3 regions of the Streptomyces sp. NPDC053048 genome follow, and region 3 is predicted to be linked to each of the others. Evidence: riboswitches for the same ligand, from Rfam matches in the RefSeq annotation. Region 3 holds a riboswitch; each other region holds the start of a gene.

Region 1 (5,813 bases), on a different contig from region 3:
ACGTCGTGCACGGAGACCACGAGGACCGCTTCGGCGGCTGTGACGGCTCTCACCGCTCAAGCCTCCTCCCGCCGCGCGGACATGCGGTGTACGCCGGATGAACAGGCTCGGGAGAAGGAGCGCCGGGTACCGTGGTGGCACCAAGAACGGGTGATACGGGGGAACTTCCATGACCGCGATGCCGCTGAGCGCTGCCGCCGACACGTCCGACACCTCCTCGCGCGTACCACCTCCCTACGCGCACTACGGCCCGGCCCTGCTCGCCACGGCGCTGGAACGCATACCCCAGGACTTGGTGACACGGTTCACCGAGTCCTGGAACGACCTGCCCGCCGACGCGCACCTGGGCACCGCCAGGCCCTACCGCTTCCGCCGCTACGGCAGGTTCCGCATCCTCGGCGACCGCCTCGAACGGCTGCCGCACGTCCCGTTCTTCCAGGACCGGGCCGTCAACAAGGTCAATGGCGGCGTCGAGCGGATGTTCGCTCCGCTGGACGACGCCGTGGCCCACGGGCCCGCGCTGCGCGCGGTCGTCCGCACGCTCCGGGAGCGCCTGCCCGGCCCGCGCGCCGGCATCGACGCCTGTGGCGTCCACCAGATCAGGGTCACCGCCACCACGGACACCGACGGGCATCCGGCCCCGGAGGGCGTGCACCGGGACGGGCACAGCTATGTCGCGCAGGTGCTGATCAGGCGCGAACGGGTGCGCGGCGCCGAGTCCTGCCTGTACGACGACCGGATGCGACCGCTCCACCGCGCCTCGCTGACGGCGCCCCTGGAGACCATCGTCCTCGACGACCGGCGCGTGCTGCACGGGGTCTCGCCGATCCGGCCCGAGCCCGGCGCCCGGACGGGCCTGCGGGACATGCTGCTCGTCGACTTCTTCCCGTTCGACCCGGGCAACGAATCGGGTGCTTCCGGTGTTTGAGAACTGAGGGAAGAAACAGAGAGCGTCGACGACAGAGCCAAGACGACAGAGCCAAGGAGAAGCGCATGCGGTACGCGGACGGGCCCGGCACGCAGGACGAGATCCACATCGGCGCGGCGCCGGCCGAGGTCTGGAGACTGGTGGCGGACATCGCGTTGCCCACCCGGTTCAGCCCCGAGCTCCAGCGCGTCGAATGGCTGGACGGGGCCACCGGCCCGGCACTCGGGGCGGCCTTCGCCGGGCACAACCACAGTCAGTTCATGGGCGACTGGCGGACCGTCTCCTATGTGGTCGACCTGGAGCCCGAGCGGGTGTTCGGCTGGGCCGTCACCGACTCCGAAGGGCTCTTCGGCGGCGGCCCCGCCGACCCGGCGCATCCGATGGCCACCTGGCGCTTCGAACTCCAGCCCGAGGGGGACGGCACCCTGCTGCGGCAGTCCGTGCGGCTGGGCCCTGGCCGGTCCGGGGTCAGCGTCGCGATCGAGCGCGCGCCGGAGAAGGAGGAGCAGATAGTGGAGCGTCGGCTCGGTGCCTTCCTCGCCGGGATCCGGGCCAATCTCCAGGGCGTGAAGGAGCTCGCCGAAGGCCGCGCCTGAGGAGCCGCACGGTGCGGCGGGCACGGAGGGCGGGCACGGGCGGACAGGGAGCCGGCAGGGTATCCGAGTGGAAACGGGCGGGGTGATACGGATCTGACATGGAAAAGCCTGATTTTCGGAGAAGGTGATTCCATGACCAAGACCAAGGCCATCGTCTTCACCTCGTACGGCCCCGCCGATGTGCTCCGCCTCGCCGACATCGACCTGCCGGTCCCCGGGCCCGGACAGGTCCGGCTCGCCGTGCGCTGCGCCGGCGTCAACCCGATCGACCACAGGATCCGCAGTGGTGCCATGGGTGCTGCCGCCCCCGTCGACCTGCCGCACGTGCCCGGCGTGGAGGCGTCGGGCCTGGTCGAGGCGGTCGGCGAAGGGGTGATGGGGGTGCAGGCGGGCGACGCGGTCCTCGGCCGCACGGCCACCGGGGCCTATGCGGAGCAGGCCTTGGCCGAGGCCGAGGAGCTGATGGTCAAGCCGCTGTCCCTGCCGTGGGAGGAGGCTGCCGCGCTGCCCGTGGCCGCCGAGACGGCCTGGCGCGCGCTGAACCTGCTGAGCCTGAACGAGGGCGAGACCCTGCTGATCCACGGCGCGGCCGGGGGAGTGGGCACCCTGGCCGTGCAGTTCGCCCGCGCCCGGGACGTCCGCGTCGTGGGGACGGCCAGCGAGTTCAACCACGAGTACCTGCGCGGGCTCGGCGCGATCCCGGTGGCCTACGGGGAGGGGCTGGCCGACCGGGTGCGCGAGGCGGCGCCCGGCGGGGTGGACGCCGCCCTGGACGCCGTCGGCAAGGGCGACGCCGTCGGGGTCTCGGTCGAACTCACCGGCGGCCCCGAGCGCGTCGTGAGCATCGCCGACCCCGAGGGGGCCCGGCGGCACGGGGCCCGCTTCAGCGTCGGCGGCCCCACGTCACAGACCGTTCCCGCCCTCACCGCCGCCCTCGCCCTGCACGAGGCCGGCATCCTCCAGTTGCCCATCCACCGGATCTACCCGCTCGACGAGGCCGCCGAGGCCCATCGCGCCAGCGAGCACGGCCACCTCACGGGGAAGATCGTCATCGCGGTGGCCTAGGAACGACCGGGCCGGAAACCGGCTGTGCCCGGCCACGCGGTCGCGTGGCCGGGCACAGGGCGGAGCGGGGGTACCGGTGTCACGTCCTACTTGACGCGGCCGTACCAGACGCTGTTGGTCCAGATCTTCTCCAGCCGGACCGAGGCGCCCGGCTTGGGGGAGTGCCAGATCTTGTTGCTACCCGCGTAGATCCCCACGTGGTAGACGTTGCTGCCCGAGTGGAAGAAGACCAGGTCGCCGACCTGGCGGGAACCGCTCGACAGGTGCCGGGTCGAGTTGTACTGGCTCTGCGCGGTGCGCGGGAGCGTCTTGCCGACCTTCTTGAACGAGTAGAGCGTCAGGCCGGAGCAGTCGAACCGGTTCGGGCCGGCGGCGCCGTACTGGTAGGGGGAGCCCTTCTTGGAGGCCGCGACCTTCATCGCCTTCTCGCCGACGGTGGCCGCCGACGCGTCGGCCGCCATGCCCGGAACGAGCACCGACGCCGCCAGGGTGGCGACGGTGAGGGCGGACGCGGTACCGGCCCGCTTGGCGAGCGCGGGTATTCGAGGCAACGCAGACATGCCTAAGCCCTTCGACATCCGCCTGCGAAAGATGACCTGTCGGGTTCGGACTGCGAAGTTGCCCGGCCACTCGCGTGGCTTCACCCCTAGAACCACCGACCTCGTGGTTCGTACCGCTTGGGTCTCCCGCTCCTGCCGATCCATCAATTCGAATCCGCACCCGGTGCGGCGGCAGGACTCGGCGTCCGCCCGGGTCGCCCGCCTCGGTGACGGGATCTTGTGTTCGGTGAGAGATCCTGCACCATCAATCGCTCAAATTCGGTGCCCAAACGGTCATCTGTGAACTTCTTCACTTCGGATGCAAACCCGGAACCGAGGCGTCGCCGGCCCCGCCGAACAGGGCCTAAACCCTTGTGGCAGGCGGCAGTCGAAGCAATGGAATCAAGTCCTCCGCAGCACTCCTCAACAGGGGCGCCGCCATGCGTCCAGCTCCAGGTTCTTCCTCATCGAACTGAGGCCGAGCCGCTTGGCCGTCGCGCAGAACTCCCCCGGGGGCAGTTCGTATTCGACATGGAAGACCGCTTTGTTCCGTTTCACGAAGGGCGTCAGCTTCTCGCACTCCTCGTACTGCGCGCACTGCTCGTTCACCGCGAAGTCGAAGTCGCGCACCAGCTGCGGGATCTGCTCGAGGTCGTTCTTCAGCCCGATGGCCAGGCCCCGCTCATGGGCGAGTTCCGCCAGCATCCGGTTGAACGCCAGCTGGTGCCGTGCCGTCAGCGGAAAGCCGGTGCGGTTGCGGAATCCCTCCGTCAGGTCGGGTTCGACCCCGTCGAATCCCTTCTGCCGGCACATGTCGATACGGGCCGCCATGATGGGCCGCAGGACGTCCAGGCGCCGGATGTCCAGCCATTTCTCGCCGTCCCATCCCTTGTTGTTCTTCCCGAGCACCGACCGGGGGAATTTCTCCTTGTCGGGACGGAAGTTCTCCCACGCCCCGGCGTTGATGTAGCAGATCACCTTGCGGCCCCGGGCATGCAACTCGGCCACCGTACGGGCCGAGTTCTCGAACCCGTCGATGTCGTAGACGGGCACGTCCACGGAGGTGTCCACCCGCCCGCCGAGCTGCCACTGCCAGCGCGTGCCCGGCTTCGGCTGCCAGCGCCCGGACGGCTGCGGCGCGCTGCCGTCGGGCGCGGCCGTCAGCAGGTCCCTGGGGCTGTCCGCGGTGGGCTCCGGCCCGTCGTCCGGGGGCGAGGCGGACGAACATCCCGCGAGGACGAGCAGCAGCAGGCCCGACAGCGCGGCCCCGGTCCGCCGCCCGGTCACCGGGCACCCCCCGCCGCCCCGGCCACGGCCGGGGGCGCGGTCCGCCAGGGATTGGCGCCCGTCCCCGGGACCGCGCAGTGCACCCCCGCCCCCCGCCGGGCGGCGGTACGGGCCACCACCGCGGCGCGGTCCTCGGGCACCCCGTGGACCAGGTGGCAGAAGCGGCCCGGCGGGTGGTCGGCGGTCCAGTCGGGCACCCGGGCCCGCTGGTAGTCCTCCCAGGTGCCCTCGAAGGTCACCAGCAGATCGGCAAGCGCCGCATAGCCCGGGTCGGGGTGCGTCCCCGGGTTGAGCACGGCCTCCCGCGCGCCCAGCACCCGGGCGGTCAGCACCAGCCTGCGGTAGCGCGGCAGCAGCGCGGCGTGCGCCGGGACCTGGTCGAGGAAGACCCCGTCCACGTCGTACCACCTGCGGTGCCGGCGGACGTCGGCCACCACCGCGCCGGCCCGGCGGCGGCCGTAGTCGGTGTCGACGTACCCCAGCAGCCGCACCCCGGCACCGCGCAGCCGCCCGGCGGCCGCCCGGAAGTCCGGGTCGGGCCGGCCGCCCGGCCCGTCCGCCACGTTGAGCACCACGGCGTGCAGCCGCGGCGCCGCCCGGAGCAGCGCGTCCCATTCCTCCGGGTGCGTCGCCGGGTGGGCGTACAGCGGGACGAGCAGCCGCTCGCCGTCTCCCGGCGGCGCCTGTCCGGCGCGGTGGTCCGTCATCCGGGGGCCTCCGCGCCCGGCTCGCCGGTGGCGGCCCACAGGTCGGCGAGGGAGTCCTCGAGGGAGTGACGCGGCGCCCAGTCCAGGGCCCGGCAGGCGGCCGTGATGTCCGCCTGGATCCAGGGCACGGCGGCCGAACGGGGTGAGCCGTCGCCGTCCTCGTCGACGCGGTCGCCGACGTGGTCGCCCCGACCGGCGGCCCGCAGCAGCCCCTCGGCGATGTCGCGGACCGGACGGGCCGTCCCGCTGCCGATGTTGAGGACACCGGGCAGCGGCCGGGGCGCGGTCACCGCGCAGGCGATCGCCTCGGCGACGTCCCGCGCGTCGACGAAGTCGCGGTACGCGGACAGGTCGCCGGTGCGCACCCGGCCGTCGGGTCCGGCCTTGCGCAGCTCGGCGGCGAGCCGTCCGGGCAGGGAGGCGTCCGGGGCGCCGGGGCCGACGGGGTTGAACACCCGCAGGACGACGGCGTCGAGGCCCGAGCCGGTCACCGCGAGGGTGCCGGCCAGTTTGGTGGCGCCGTAGAGGCCGAGCGGGCGCGCGGGATGGCCCTCGCCGACCGGACGGTGGCCGTCGGCGGGACCGTACTCACCGGCCGACCCCAGGTGCACCAGCCGGGCATCGGGCGCCGCCCGGCGCACCGCCTCGCACAGCACGGCCGGGGCGTGGGCGTTGAGGGAGGTCAGCGCCA
Region 2 (5,813 bases), on a different contig from region 3:
CAACCGCGGCCCCGTTGTCGTACCCGGCGGCCGTCAATGCCCGGGGCCGACGTCCGTTATTTGCACGCCGTACGCGGCGCGTGCCTGCCGCACCGCGTACGGCGCCGGGGCCGGGGACCGCCACCAATTCCCGGCCGCTATTCCTCCATGAATAGCGGCGGGTTGTTAAGAACGCGCGCCCGCCGTGTTTACGGATTGTTTCGGCGGGCGCACCCGCTGGGGCGCGGGCGGGCGGCGCAGCCGGAATTCGCCGGGCCACCGCTCGGCGCGCGCGGCGGCGAGCGCGCGGGCCCGCTCGGCGTCACCGCGGGCCACCGCGTCCACGAGCGCCCCGCAGGCCTCCCAGGCCTCCAGCGGCCGGGCGGGCGGCTCGGCCAGGTAGACCCAGGCGATCTTGCGGCGCAGCTGGGTGAGCAGGGCGGCCAGGCTGGGGCTGCCGGAGGCCTGGGCCAGGGTCTCGTCGAACCACTCGCCCAGCGGCCGCAGCTCGGCCGTGCGGCCCGCACGGGCCCGCTCCTGGCCGAGGCGGACCAGGCCGCGCAGGACCTTCAGATGCGCCTCGCCGCGCCGTTGCGCGGCGCGGGCGGCGCCCAGCGGCTCGAGCAGGGCGCGGACGTCCAGGAGATCCGCCGCCTCCTGCTCGGTGGGCTCGGCGACACAGGCCCCGGCGTGCCGGCGGGTGGTGACGAACCCCTCGGAGGCGAGGGTGCGCAGCGCCTCGCGCACCGGCACCCGGGAGACCCCGTAGCGGCGGGCGAGGAGTTCTTCGATGAGCCGGCTGCCGGGCGGGAAAGCGCCCGAGACGATGTCGTCGCGGATCGCCGTGCACACGGCGTGCGCGGAAATGCGGCGGCCCTCGTGCGCCGCTTCACCACCGCCGTTCACGTACGGCCCCGCATGGCTGTACCTCCGCCTAAGGCTTAATCCTCCGCGATTCGCGGTCGATTGACATCCGTTCAGCGACTCTATTGCAATCCCCCGCGATTTCCGATGGTGCCGGGGAATCATGGATATTTTTTGGCCAACGCGAAGGCCCCGGCCGGGGGCCGGGGCCTTGACGGAAGCCGCGCCGATCGCTCGGCGGGTGTCACATGTTGACGCCGTGCGCGCTCAGGTAGGCGACGGGGTCGATGTCGGAGCCGTAGGTGGCACCCGTGCGGGCCTCGAAGTGCAGGTGCGGGCCGGTGACGTTGCCCGTGGCGCCGGACAGGCCGATCTGCTGGCCCGGGGCGACCGTCTGGCCGACGGAGACGTCCAGCGAGGACAGGTGGGCGTACTGGGTGTAGGTGCCGTCGTTGTGCTTGATGACGACGTTGTTGCCGTACGCGCCGCCCCAGCCGGCCTCGACGATGGTGCCGGCGCCCACGGCCTGGACGGAGGTGCCCGTCGCGGCGTGGATGTCGATGCCGGTGTGGCTGCCGGAGGACCACAGGCCGCTGGAGGCCTTGTAGGAGGTGGAGACGTAGGAGCCGTCGATGGGGCTCACGAAGGTGTTGAGGCGCTTGCGCTCCTCGTCGCGGGCCGCGCGCTCCTTGGCCTCGCGCTCCTCCTTGAGCTTGCGCTCGGCCTCCGCGTGGCGCTCCTTGGCCTCGGCCGCCTTCTGCTTGGCGGTCTCCTCGGCCTGCAGACGGGCCGAGGCCTCGTCGGCGGCGCTGCGCTGGGTCTCGGCCTGGGCGTCGACGTTCTCGGCCATGACGTCGCCGATGACGACGGCCTGGGTCAGTCCGGTGTCCTCGGGACCGCGGGAGTCGTCCCCGGCGGCGAAGGCCGGAGCGGCGACGCCGGCGACCACGCCGGCGGCGGTCAGGGTGGCTATGCCCGCCACATTGGCGCTGACGCGTGCGGCTCGGCTCGGACGACGGTGCTTACCCATGGCTGGGCGATCCTTTCCTTCCTTCTCGCCTACCGGGTTAGCTGACGGGTTCGGAGCAGGAAGGTCTCCTACGGCTCCCTCGTGAAAGGGAACCGATTCACCCCAGGGACGTTTGGGTCCCCGGCTCCCCTCGGCTCGCGCCTCGGGAACTCGGCGATGGCTGCCCGGGACCGCGGTTGCGGCTCCGATCTGACGGACTGCCGCCCTGACGCTAATCGGCGTCAGATTCGAACGGCAAACAGAACCGGGCTTTTATGACGTACGCCACACGACCAACATGCAACCACTGCGCGAAATCGGGCATAAAGGCGGCGCGTGGGCCTCGCCGGGCCCACGCGCCACGCTTGTCCCGCAATGTCCGCCGCAGGTCGGCGGCGGACCAGGGGGATTGAGCCCCTGTCAGGCCGGGACGACCGTCACCTCGCCGATGCCCAGCGCCTTGACGGGCTCGGTGATCTCGGACGCGTCGCCGACGAGCACGGCGACCAGACGGTCGGCCGGGAAGGCGCTCACGACCGCCGCGGTGGCCTCCACGGTGCCCGTCTCCGCGAGGCGTTCGTACAGCCGCGCCTGGAAGTCGTCCGGCAGGTGCTGCTCGACCTGGTCGGCGAGCGTGCCGGCGACGGCGGCCGCCGTCTCGTACTTCAGCGGCGCGACGCCGACCAGGTTCTGCACGGCGACGTCGCGCTCGGCCTCGGTCAGCCCCTCGGCCGCGAGGGTGCGCAGCACCGCCCACAGGTCCTCGAGGGCCGGGCCGGTGTTGGCGGTGTCCACGGAACCGCTGATGGCCAGCAGGGCGGTGCCGGTGCCGTCGGGGGCCGAGCGCAGCACCTGGCCGAAGGAGCGGACGCCGTAGGTGTAGCCCTTCTCCTCGCGCAGGACGCGGTCCAGGCGGGAGGTGAGGGTGCCGCCGAGGCAGTAGGTGCCGAGCACCTGGGCGGGCCAGACGCTGTCGTGCCGGTCGGGGCCCACCCGGCCCAGCAGAAGCTGGGTCTGGACCGCGCCGGGGCGGTCCACGATCACCACGCGGCCGGCGTCGTCGGCGGTGACCGGCGGCACGGGCCGGGGCTCGGCGGGAGCGCCGGTCCAGGCGCCCAGGGACTCGGCGAGGGCCTGGTCGAGGTCGATGCCGGTGAAGTCGCCGACGACCACGGCCGTGGCGGTGGCCGGGCGGACGTGGGCCTCGTAGAAGGCGCGCACGGAGGCGGCGTCGATGCGCTCGACGGTCTCCTGGCTGCCCTGGCGGGGCCGCGACATCCGGGATCCGGCGGGGAAGAGCTCGGCGGACAGCGCCATGGCCGCCCGGCGGGCGGGGTTGGCGAGCTCGTGCGGGATCTCGTCCAGGCGGTTGCCCACCAGGCGCTCGACCTCGTTGTCGGGGAAGGCCGGGGCGCGCAGGGCGTCGGCCAGCAGGCCGAGGGCCTTGGCCAGCCGGGAGGCGGGGACCTCCAGGGAGAGGCGCACGCCCGGGTGGTCGGCGTGGGCGTCGAGGGTGGCCCCGCAGCGCTCGAGCTCCGCGGTGAAGTCCTCGGCGCTGAGCTTGTCGGTGCCCTCGGAGAAGGCGCGGGCCATGATCGTGGACACGCCGTCGAGGCCCTCGGGCTCGGCGTCCAGGGGCGCGTCGAGGCAGATCTCGACGGCGACGACCTGCTGGCCGGGGCGGTGGCAGCGCAGCACGGTCAGCCCGTTGGGCAGCCGGTCGCGCAGGGGGGCCGGGAAGGCCCAGGGGGTGGCCTGTCCCGCCTTGGGCTGGGGGTGGAACACCATCGACGGGCCGGCGGTCTGCGTGGTGCTCGCGGCAGCGGCGTCGCTCACTGAGCCGTCTCCTCTTCCTGGTTCTCGCCGGCTTCGGCGTCAGCGTCGGTCTGCGGGGCGGTCGGCTCGTACACCAGCACCGCGCGGTTGTCGGGGTGCAGCCGGGCCTTGGCGACCTCCTGCACCTCCTCGGGGGTGATGTCCAGCACCCGCTGCACGGCGGTCAGCGCCAGCTGCGGGTCGCCGAAGAGCACCGCGAAGCGGCACAGCTCGTCGGCCCGGCCGCTGACGGTGGCGAGCCGGTCCAGCCACTCGCGCTCGAGCTGGGCCTGGGCGCGCTCCATCTCCTGCGGGGTGGGGCCCTCGACGGCGAAGCGGGCGAGCTCCTCGTCGACGGCGGCCTCGATCGCCTCCACCTCGAAGCCGCCGGACGCCTTGACGTCCAGCCAGCCGAGGGAGGGCGCGCCGGCCAGGCGCAGCAGGCCGAAGCCGGCGGCGACGGCGGAGCGGTCGTGGCGCACCAGGCGGTTGTGCAGGCGGGAGGACTCGCCGCCGCCGAGGACGGTCAGGGCCAGGTCGGCGGCGTCGGCCTCGCGGGTGCCGTCGTTCGGCAGGCGGTAGGCGGCCATCAGGGCGCGGGAGGGCACCTCCTCGCGGACGACCTCGCGCAGCTCCCCGCCGATGGTGTCGGGCAGGGAGCCGTCGCGCGGGGGCTGCTTGCCGTCGTGGGCGGGGATGGAGCCGAAGTACTTCTCGATCCAGGCGAGCGTCTGCTCGGGGTCGATGTCGCCGACGACCGCGAGGACGGCGTTGCCGGGCGCGTAGTACGTGCGGAAGAAGGCGCGCGCGTCCTCCAGGGAGGCGGCGTCCAGGTCGGCCATCGAGCCGATCGGGGTGTGGTGGTAGGGGTGGCCGTCGGGGTAGGCCATCGCCGTCAGCTTCTCGAAGGCGGTGCCGTAGGGCACGTTGTCGTAGCGCTGGCGGCGCTCGTTCTTGACGACGTCGCGCTGGTTCTCCATCGACTCGTCGTCGAGGGCGGTCAGCAGCGAGCCCATCCGGTCGGCCTCGAGCCACAGGGCCAGCTCGACCTGGTGGGCGGGCATGGTCTCGAAGTAGTTGGTGCGCTCGAAGCTGGTGGTGCCGTTGAGCGAACCGCCGGCGCCCTGCACCAGCTCGAAGTGGCCGTTGCCCTTGACCTGGGCCGAGCCCTGGAACATCAGGTGCTCGAAGAGGTGGGCGAGGCCGGTGCGGCCCTTGACCTCGTGGCGCGAGCCGACGTCGTACCAGAGGCAGACCGCGGCCACCGGCGTGAGGTGGTCCTCGGAGAGGACCACCCGCAGGCCGTTGGCCAGGCGGTGCTCGGTCGCTGTCAGACCGCCGGAGGCGGCCTGTTGCGTGGCCGTGTGACCCATGGGCATGTACGTCCCTTCGATCTCTTTAAGATCCCGCGGTGCCTCGCGACGACTCGCGTGATGAACAGTGCTGTCACTGTATGCAAGCGCGCTGACATCCGGAGAAGTTCCCCGGCCCGCGCACCCTTCCCGGACGGGTCGCGGTCGGGGTTGTCAGTGGAGCGGTCCACAATGGTCGGCGTCAGTCCCGCCTCGGCAATCGATCGAAGGAGCAGCAGCCGCGATGGCCCGCCGCAGCACGAAGACCCCGCCGCCGGAAGACTTCGAGGAGCGCATCCTCGACATCGACGTCGTCGACGAGATGCAGGGCTCCTTCCTCGAGTACGCCTACTCGGTCATCTACTCCCGCGCCCTGCCCGACGCCCGGGACGGCCTCAAGCCGGTCCACCGCCGCATCCTGTTCCAGATGAACGAGATGGGGCTGCGCCCCGAGCGCTCGTACGTCAAGTGCGCCCGCGTCGTCGGCGAGGTGATGGGCAAGCTCCACCCGCACGGCGACGCCTCGATCTACGACGCCCTGGTGCGCATGGCGCAGCCGTTCTCGATGCGGCTGCCGCTGGTCGACGGCCACGGCAACTTCGGCTCGCTGGGCAACGACGACCCGCCCGCGGCGATGCGCTACACCGAGGCCCGGATGGCGTCGGCGACCTCGCTGATGACCGAGTCGATCGACGAGGACACGGTCGATTTCGCGCCGAACTACGACGGCAGCGAGCAGGAGCCGGTCGCGCTTCCCGCCGCCTACCCGAACCTGCTGGTCAACGGCGCTTCCG
Region 3 (5,813 bases):
CCGGCTGGTCAAGCGACTGCTGTCCGAGGGCGTACGAGCCGCCGCGCTGCACGGCGGCAAGAGCCAGCCGCAGCGCAACCGCGTGCTGGAGCAGTTCCGCACCGACCAGGTCACCGCGCTCATCGCGACGAACGTCGCGGCGCGCGGCATCCACATCGACGGCCTCGACCTGGTCGTCAACATCGACCCGCCCGTCGACCACAAGGACTACCTGCACCGTGGCGGCCGTACGGCCCGTGCGGGGGAGTCCGGCACCGTCGTCACGCTGGTGCTGCCGGAGCAGCGCCGCGAGATGAGCCGGATGATGGCGACCGCGAAGATCACGCCCCAGACGGCCAGGGTGCAGCCGGAGGACCCGGAGCTCGCCCGCGTCACGGGCGCGCGTCAGCCCAGCGGGGTCCCGGTGGTCATAGCGCCGCCGCAGCAGCCGCAGGCGCAGGCCCCGAAGCGGCAGTCGCAGTCGCAGACGCGGACGCGGGTGCGGCGCCAGCCGCAGGGGCAGCGGTCCGGTGGGCCGGGGCAGGGCCAGAGTCAGCGGTCCGGTGGTCAGGGCTCGGGCCAGGGGCAGCGGTCCGGCGGTCAGGGCTCCGGGCAGGGGCCGTCGCAGGGGCGTCCCGCGCGGGCCGGCGGCTCCGGCCGTCCGCGTCGACGCGGCGGCAACGGCGGCAGCGGCGGCAGCCGCCCGTCGGCGAGCTGACCGCGGGCTGAAGGCAGTACGGGGGCGGGCCGACGGCCCGCCCCCACCCCCCTCGTTCGGCGCAACCCCGTTCGCCCACCTCCGCCACACCCGCAAGGGTGAGACGCAATGCGTAACGGCGTCCGGCGGTCAGGAGAGCACACGGTGGGGAAGCGGCACGACGGGCTCGAGGTCGAACAGCTCAAGCGGCTCAAGCAGCTCAAGCAGGTCGAACAGCTCAAGCAGCTCGGGCAGCGCCCTGTGCGGGGCCGCTCGGTCCGGGCGCGCGGGCTGCCCGTCGCTCTGATCGCCGCCGGCATCCTCTTCGACACGCTCACGCCCCCGAAGTACTCCTCGGCCCCCTTCTTCGCCTCCGCCCCGCTCGTCGCGGCACCACTTCTCTCCCCGCGCGGCACGCTCGTCACCGCGCTCATGGCCCTGGCGGCCATGATCGGGCTCACGGTGGGCCACCAGGCACCCGAGACGGGCGAGTCCGTGACCGAGGTCGTGACCGTCCTGACCGTCGGCGCCCTCGCCCTCGGCATCAACCACGTCGTCCACCGCGGCGACCGCCGGCTGGCGTCCGTGCGCGGCATCGCGGAGGCGGCCCAGCGCGCCGTGCTCCCCGCGCCCCCGTCCCGTATCGCCGGGCTGCGCGTCGCCGCGCGCTACGTGGCGGCGCAGGCCGACGCCCGGATCGGCGGCGACCTGTACGCGGTGCAGGACACCCCGCACGGCGTGCGCGTCATCGTCGGCGACGTCCGCGGCAAGGGACTCGGTGCCGTCGAGGCGGTCGCGGTGGTGGTCGGCGCGTTCCGGGAGGCGGCGGAGCAGGAGCGCACGCTGGAGGGGCTTGCGGCGCGGCTGGAGCGCGCATTGCAGCGCGAGGGCGCACGACGGGCAAACCTCGAGGAGAGCGAGGGCTTCACCACCGCCGTGCTCGCCGAGGTCTCGCCCGGCACCGGCTCGCTGCGCCTGGTCAACCGCGGCCACCCGCCGCCGCTCCTGCTCTACCCGGACGGCGTCGTCGGCGAGGCGCACCCCGCCGTGCCCGCGCTGCCGCTGGGCATGGGGGAGCTGGGCGCGTGGCCGGACCGGGTGGAGGAGTGGGAGTTCCCGGCCGGCGCGACCCTGCTGCTGTTCACCGACGGGGTGACCGAGGCGCGGGACGCGAGCGGCACCTTCTACGACCCCCGGCGGCGCCTGCACGGCAGGCAGTTCAAGAACCCGGAGACGCTGCTGGACGCCCTCACCGCGGACGTCGTCCGCCACGCGGGCGGCCCGTCGGACGACGACATGGCCCTCCTCGCCATCCGGCGCGTCGACGGCCGTCACCGCCCGGCCACCGCCGTCGCCACCGTCACCCAGCCGATCGCGCAGGTGACCGCGCGTACGGTCCGCATTCAGCCGGATAACGACTGACGAACGGTCAAGTCCGATGTAGCGCGAACTCACTCCAAGAGGCGTACGGATTCATGCTTTCGGCTTGGATTCCAGCCGCCATGTCTATTAACGTTCGATAACGCAGCGCGGTCGTTGCAACCGTCGCAAGAGGCGGCACCGCGTGCCTTCGCCGAATCCCGTGGGTGGAACCGGGGAACCATCAACCTTTGGGGTGAATCGGGCCGCACACCGGTCCGTAGGAGACCTTCCTGCTCCGAACCCGTCAGCTAACCCGGTAGGCGAGTCGGAAGGAAAGGAGTGCGCCTCCGTGGCGTCCAACAGGACTGATCTGGACGGCAGTTCGTACGACCCGACGAACGTCCCCCACCGCCCCGCCGGCGACGAGGAGCCGTGGGCCGAGTGGAACCCCTCCGAGGAGTCGGTGGCGCCTCCCGCCCGCGGCAGACACCGCGTCGTCAAGCAGCGCGGCGGCACGATGGCCCGCAGCGGCGCCGTGCTCGGCGTCGGCGTGATCGCGGCGGTCGGCGCGGGCGGCATGGCGAGCGCCCAGGACCGTCCGGCGGCGGCAATCTCCGTGCCGGACCTGGCCCAGAAGATCCCGGGCGTCGGCTCGCTCCTGGCGAGTGAGGCAGAGAAGGACAGTGACGCCACCGGCGCCGGTGGTGTGGATGGCGCTGGTGGTGCGGGCGGGGCCGGTGGCGTACAGACGACCGCGGCCGCCGGCCACAGCACCGCCGACGCGGGCGAGGCGCTGCGCGCCCGCATCCTGCAGCAAGCGGAGCACCAGCAGAGCGCCGCGGACGCCTCGGCGCGCGAGAGCGCGGAGCGCTCGGCCGCGGAGTCGCAGCGCAAGGCGGCTGCGGAGAAGGCCGAGGCGCACGAGGCGGAAGAGACGAAGAAGGCCGAGCAGGCGGAGAAGGGCGACGGTCAGGAGGCCGGGCCCGAGGAGCGGTCGGCGTCCGCCGGGGACAACGCCTCCGGCTCGGACTCCGGCTCCGGCGCCGACTCCGGGGGCGAACGTTCGTCCGACCGCCGCGCGGACCGTTCCACGGGCGGAGGCGCCCGTACCGGTTCGTACACGCTGCCCGTGGGCTCGTACACGCTCACCGCCGGCTTCGGTCAGTCGGGCAACATGTGGTCCGCGAACCACACCGGCGAGGACTTCGCCGCCCCGACCGGCACCCCGGTCAAGGCGGTGGGCGGCGGCACGGTCACCCAGGCGGGGTGGGCGGGCGCGTACGGCTACCGGATCGTGCTGACGCTCAACGACGGCACCGAGATCTGGTACTGCCACCTGTCGTCGATGGTCGTGACGTCGGGGAAGGTGGGCCCCGGCACGGTCATCGGGCGGGTCGGCGCGACGGGCAATGTCACCGGACCTCATCTGCACCTCGAGGTGCGGCCGGGCGGGGGCTCGCCGGTCGATCCGCTGTCATGGCTGAGGGGCAGGGGCCTGCAGCCGTAGCAGCGGGGGACCCCGCCCCCGCATCCAAATGATGTTTTGTCGGGATTGATTGGGAATGTTCTGTCGCCGATCGGGAAATCAGATCGTGTGACGACGACCGCGACCACGATCACCACCTCGGTGCCCGCGCGCCTGGACCGCCTCCCCTGGTCCCGGTGGCACTGGACGGTGGTGATCGGGCTCGGCACGGTGTGGGTGCTGGACGGCCTGGAGGTGACGGTCGTCGGCAATATCGCCGGCCGTCTCTCCGAGCAGGGCAGCGGCCTGTCGATCACCTCGGGCGGGGTGACGGGCCTGGCGGCGGCGCTCTATGTGGCGGGAGCGTGCTCCGGCGCGCTCTTCTTCGGCCGGCTGACCGATCTCTTCGGCCGTAAAAGACTCTTCATGGTCACCCTGGCGGTGTACCTGGGCGCGACCGCGCTGACCGCGGTCTCGTACCACTCCTGGTGGTTCTTCGCCTTCCGTTTCCTGACGGGCTTCGGCATCGGAGGCGAGTACGCGGCCATCAACTCCGCCATCGACGAGCTGATCCCGGCCGTCTACCGGGGCCGGGTCGACCTGATCATCAACGGCAGCTTCTGGCTCGGCGCCATCGCGGGTTCGTTGTTGTCGATCCTGATGCTCGATACGAGCATTTTCGCCAAGGACGTGGGCTGGCGGCTGACCTTCGGCCTGGGCGTGATCCTGGGACTGGTGATCCTGCTGGTGCGGCGGCAGGTGCCGGAAAGTCCACGCTGGCTGTTCATCCACGGCCGGGGCGAGGAAGCCGAAGAGCTGGTGGCCTCGATCGAGAAGCGCGTCATGGCCGAGAAGCGCATCAAGCTGCCGGCCCCCAAGGGCAGGCTCACCATCCGGCAGCGCAAGAGCTTCGGCTTCCGCGACATCGCGCGCACGGTCTTCTCCGACTACCGCCGCCGCGCCGTCCTGGGGCTCGCCCTCTTCGTCGGCCAGGCGTTCCTCTACAACGCGATCACCTTCGGCTTCGGCGCCATCCTCACGCGCTTCTTCGGCGTGTCGACCTCCCACACGGGCTACTTCTTCGCCGTCATAGCGGTGGGCAATTTCCTCGGCCCGCTCCTCCTCGGCAAGCTCTTCGACACCGTCGGCCGGCGCATCATGATCTCCTCGACCTATCTGCTGGCCGGAGTGCTGCTCTTCGGCACGGCCTGGCTCTTCGGCTCGGGCCGGCTGAACGCCGTCACCCTCACCGCCTGCTGGGCCGTCGTGCTCTTCTTCGCCTCGGCGGGCGCGAGCAGTGCCTACCTCACGGTCTCCGAGATCTTCCCGATGGAGACCCGGGCCATGGCCATCGCCTTCTTCTACGCGGTGGGCACGGCGGCGGGCGGCATCAGCGGCCCGCTGCTCTTCGCCGCGCTCACGCAGAGCGGCGTGGTGGGTGACACGGTCCTGGCGTTCAGCATCGGCGCGGCGCTGATGTGCATGGGCGGCGTGGTGGCGGCGTTTCTGGCGGTACGAGCGGAAGGCCGCTCCCTCGAGGACATCGCGACCCCCCTGTCCGTCCACCCTCCGGATCCCCTGCCGGCACCGGCGCCTGCGGAATAACAGATTCGGCAGGGGAGTTGCACCATCGCATGGCTGACATTCACCCGGTTGGAACTCATCGCAAGATCGGCAGTCTCCTGGTCCATCCCCTGGCCCTGGGCGGCAACGTCTTCGGCTGGACGGCGGACGAGAAGCAGTCCTTCGCCGTCCTCGACGCGTACGCGGAGGCGGGCGGCAACTTCATCGACACGGCGGACGTCTACTCGGCCTGGGTGCCGGGCAACGAGGGCGGCGAGTCCGAGACCATCATCGGCAACTGGCTGGCGGCCCGCGGCAACCGCGACGAGATAGTGGTGGCCACGAAGGTCGGCAACGGTGTCCCGACGTACCGCGGCCTGGCCAAAAACGTCATCAGGGCTGATGTGGAGGCCTCGCTCCGCCGCCTGCGCACGGACTGCATCGACCTCTACTACACCCATGTGGACGACGAGTCGGTGCCGGTGGAGGAGATCATCACGACGCTGAACGAGCTGGTGGAGGAGGGCAAGGTCAGGGAGATCGGCGCGTCGAACATCACGGCGGATCGCCTGGACAAGTCCCTGACCTACTCGGATGCCGCCGGCCTGGCGAAGTACGTGGCGATCCAACCCCACTACAGCCTGGTCTCGCGCGACACGTACGAGGGCGAACTGGCGAAGGTGTCGGCGGCGCACGGCCTGGCGGCCATCCCGTACTTCGCCCTGGCGTCGGGCTTCCTGACGGGCA

The links. Region 3 has a riboswitch for cyclic di-AMP ahead of ACIG36_RS29785 (peptidoglycan DD-metalloendopeptidase family protein). Riboswitches for the same ligand answer to the same signal wherever they lie in the genome.
Region 1: linked by a shared signal. The riboswitch ahead of ACIG36_RS12365 (C40 family peptidase) and the one ahead of ACIG36_RS29785 (peptidoglycan DD-metalloendopeptidase family protein) in region 3 are both predicted to bind cyclic di-AMP.
Region 2: linked by a shared signal. The riboswitch ahead of ACIG36_RS08770 (M23 family metallopeptidase) and the one ahead of ACIG36_RS29785 (peptidoglycan DD-metalloendopeptidase family protein) in region 3 are both predicted to bind cyclic di-AMP.

Annotation. Positions count from the first base shown of each region.
Region 1 covers NZ_JBITZS010000004.1:315,508-321,320, reverse strand. Annotated here, with positions in the region: gene ACIG36_RS12385 (DUF2334 domain-containing protein) at 1-53, opposite strand, end outside; gene ACIG36_RS12380 (2OG-Fe dioxygenase family protein) at 170-928, shown strand; gene ACIG36_RS12375 (SRPBCC family protein) at 994-1,524, shown strand; gene ACIG36_RS12370 (NADP-dependent oxidoreductase) at 1,657-2,589, shown strand; gene ACIG36_RS12365 (C40 family peptidase) at 2,676-3,149, opposite strand; cyclic di-AMP (ydaO/yuaA leader) riboswitch at 3,153-3,330, opposite strand; gene ACIG36_RS12360 (endo alpha-1,4 polygalactosaminidase) at 3,552-4,415, opposite strand; gene ACIG36_RS12355 (spherulation-specific family 4 protein) at 4,412-5,122, opposite strand; gene ACIG36_RS12350 (NAD-dependent epimerase/dehydratase family protein) at 5,119-5,813, opposite strand, start outside.
Region 2 covers NZ_JBITZS010000003.1:99,489-105,301, reverse strand. Annotated here, with positions in the region: gene ACIG36_RS08775 (GntR family transcriptional regulator) at 166-885, opposite strand; gene ACIG36_RS08770 (M23 family metallopeptidase) at 1,088-1,873, opposite strand; cyclic di-AMP (ydaO/yuaA leader) riboswitch at 1,885-2,039, opposite strand; gene ACIG36_RS08765 (M16 family metallopeptidase) at 2,273-3,640, opposite strand; gene ACIG36_RS08760 (M16 family metallopeptidase) at 3,685-5,040, opposite strand; gene ACIG36_RS08755 (DNA topoisomerase (ATP-hydrolyzing) subunit A) at 5,264-5,813, shown strand, end outside.
Region 3 covers NZ_JBITZS010000012.1:202,513-208,325, forward strand. Annotated here, with positions in the region: gene ACIG36_RS29775 (DEAD/DEAH box helicase) at 1-697, shown strand, start outside; gene ACIG36_RS29780 (PP2C family protein-serine/threonine phosphatase) at 938-2,098, shown strand; cyclic di-AMP (ydaO/yuaA leader) riboswitch at 2,238-2,376, shown strand; gene ACIG36_RS29785 (peptidoglycan DD-metalloendopeptidase family protein) at 2,388-3,545, shown strand; gene ACIG36_RS29790 (MFS transporter) at 3,633-5,108, shown strand; gene ACIG36_RS29795 (aldo/keto reductase) at 5,138-5,813, shown strand, end outside.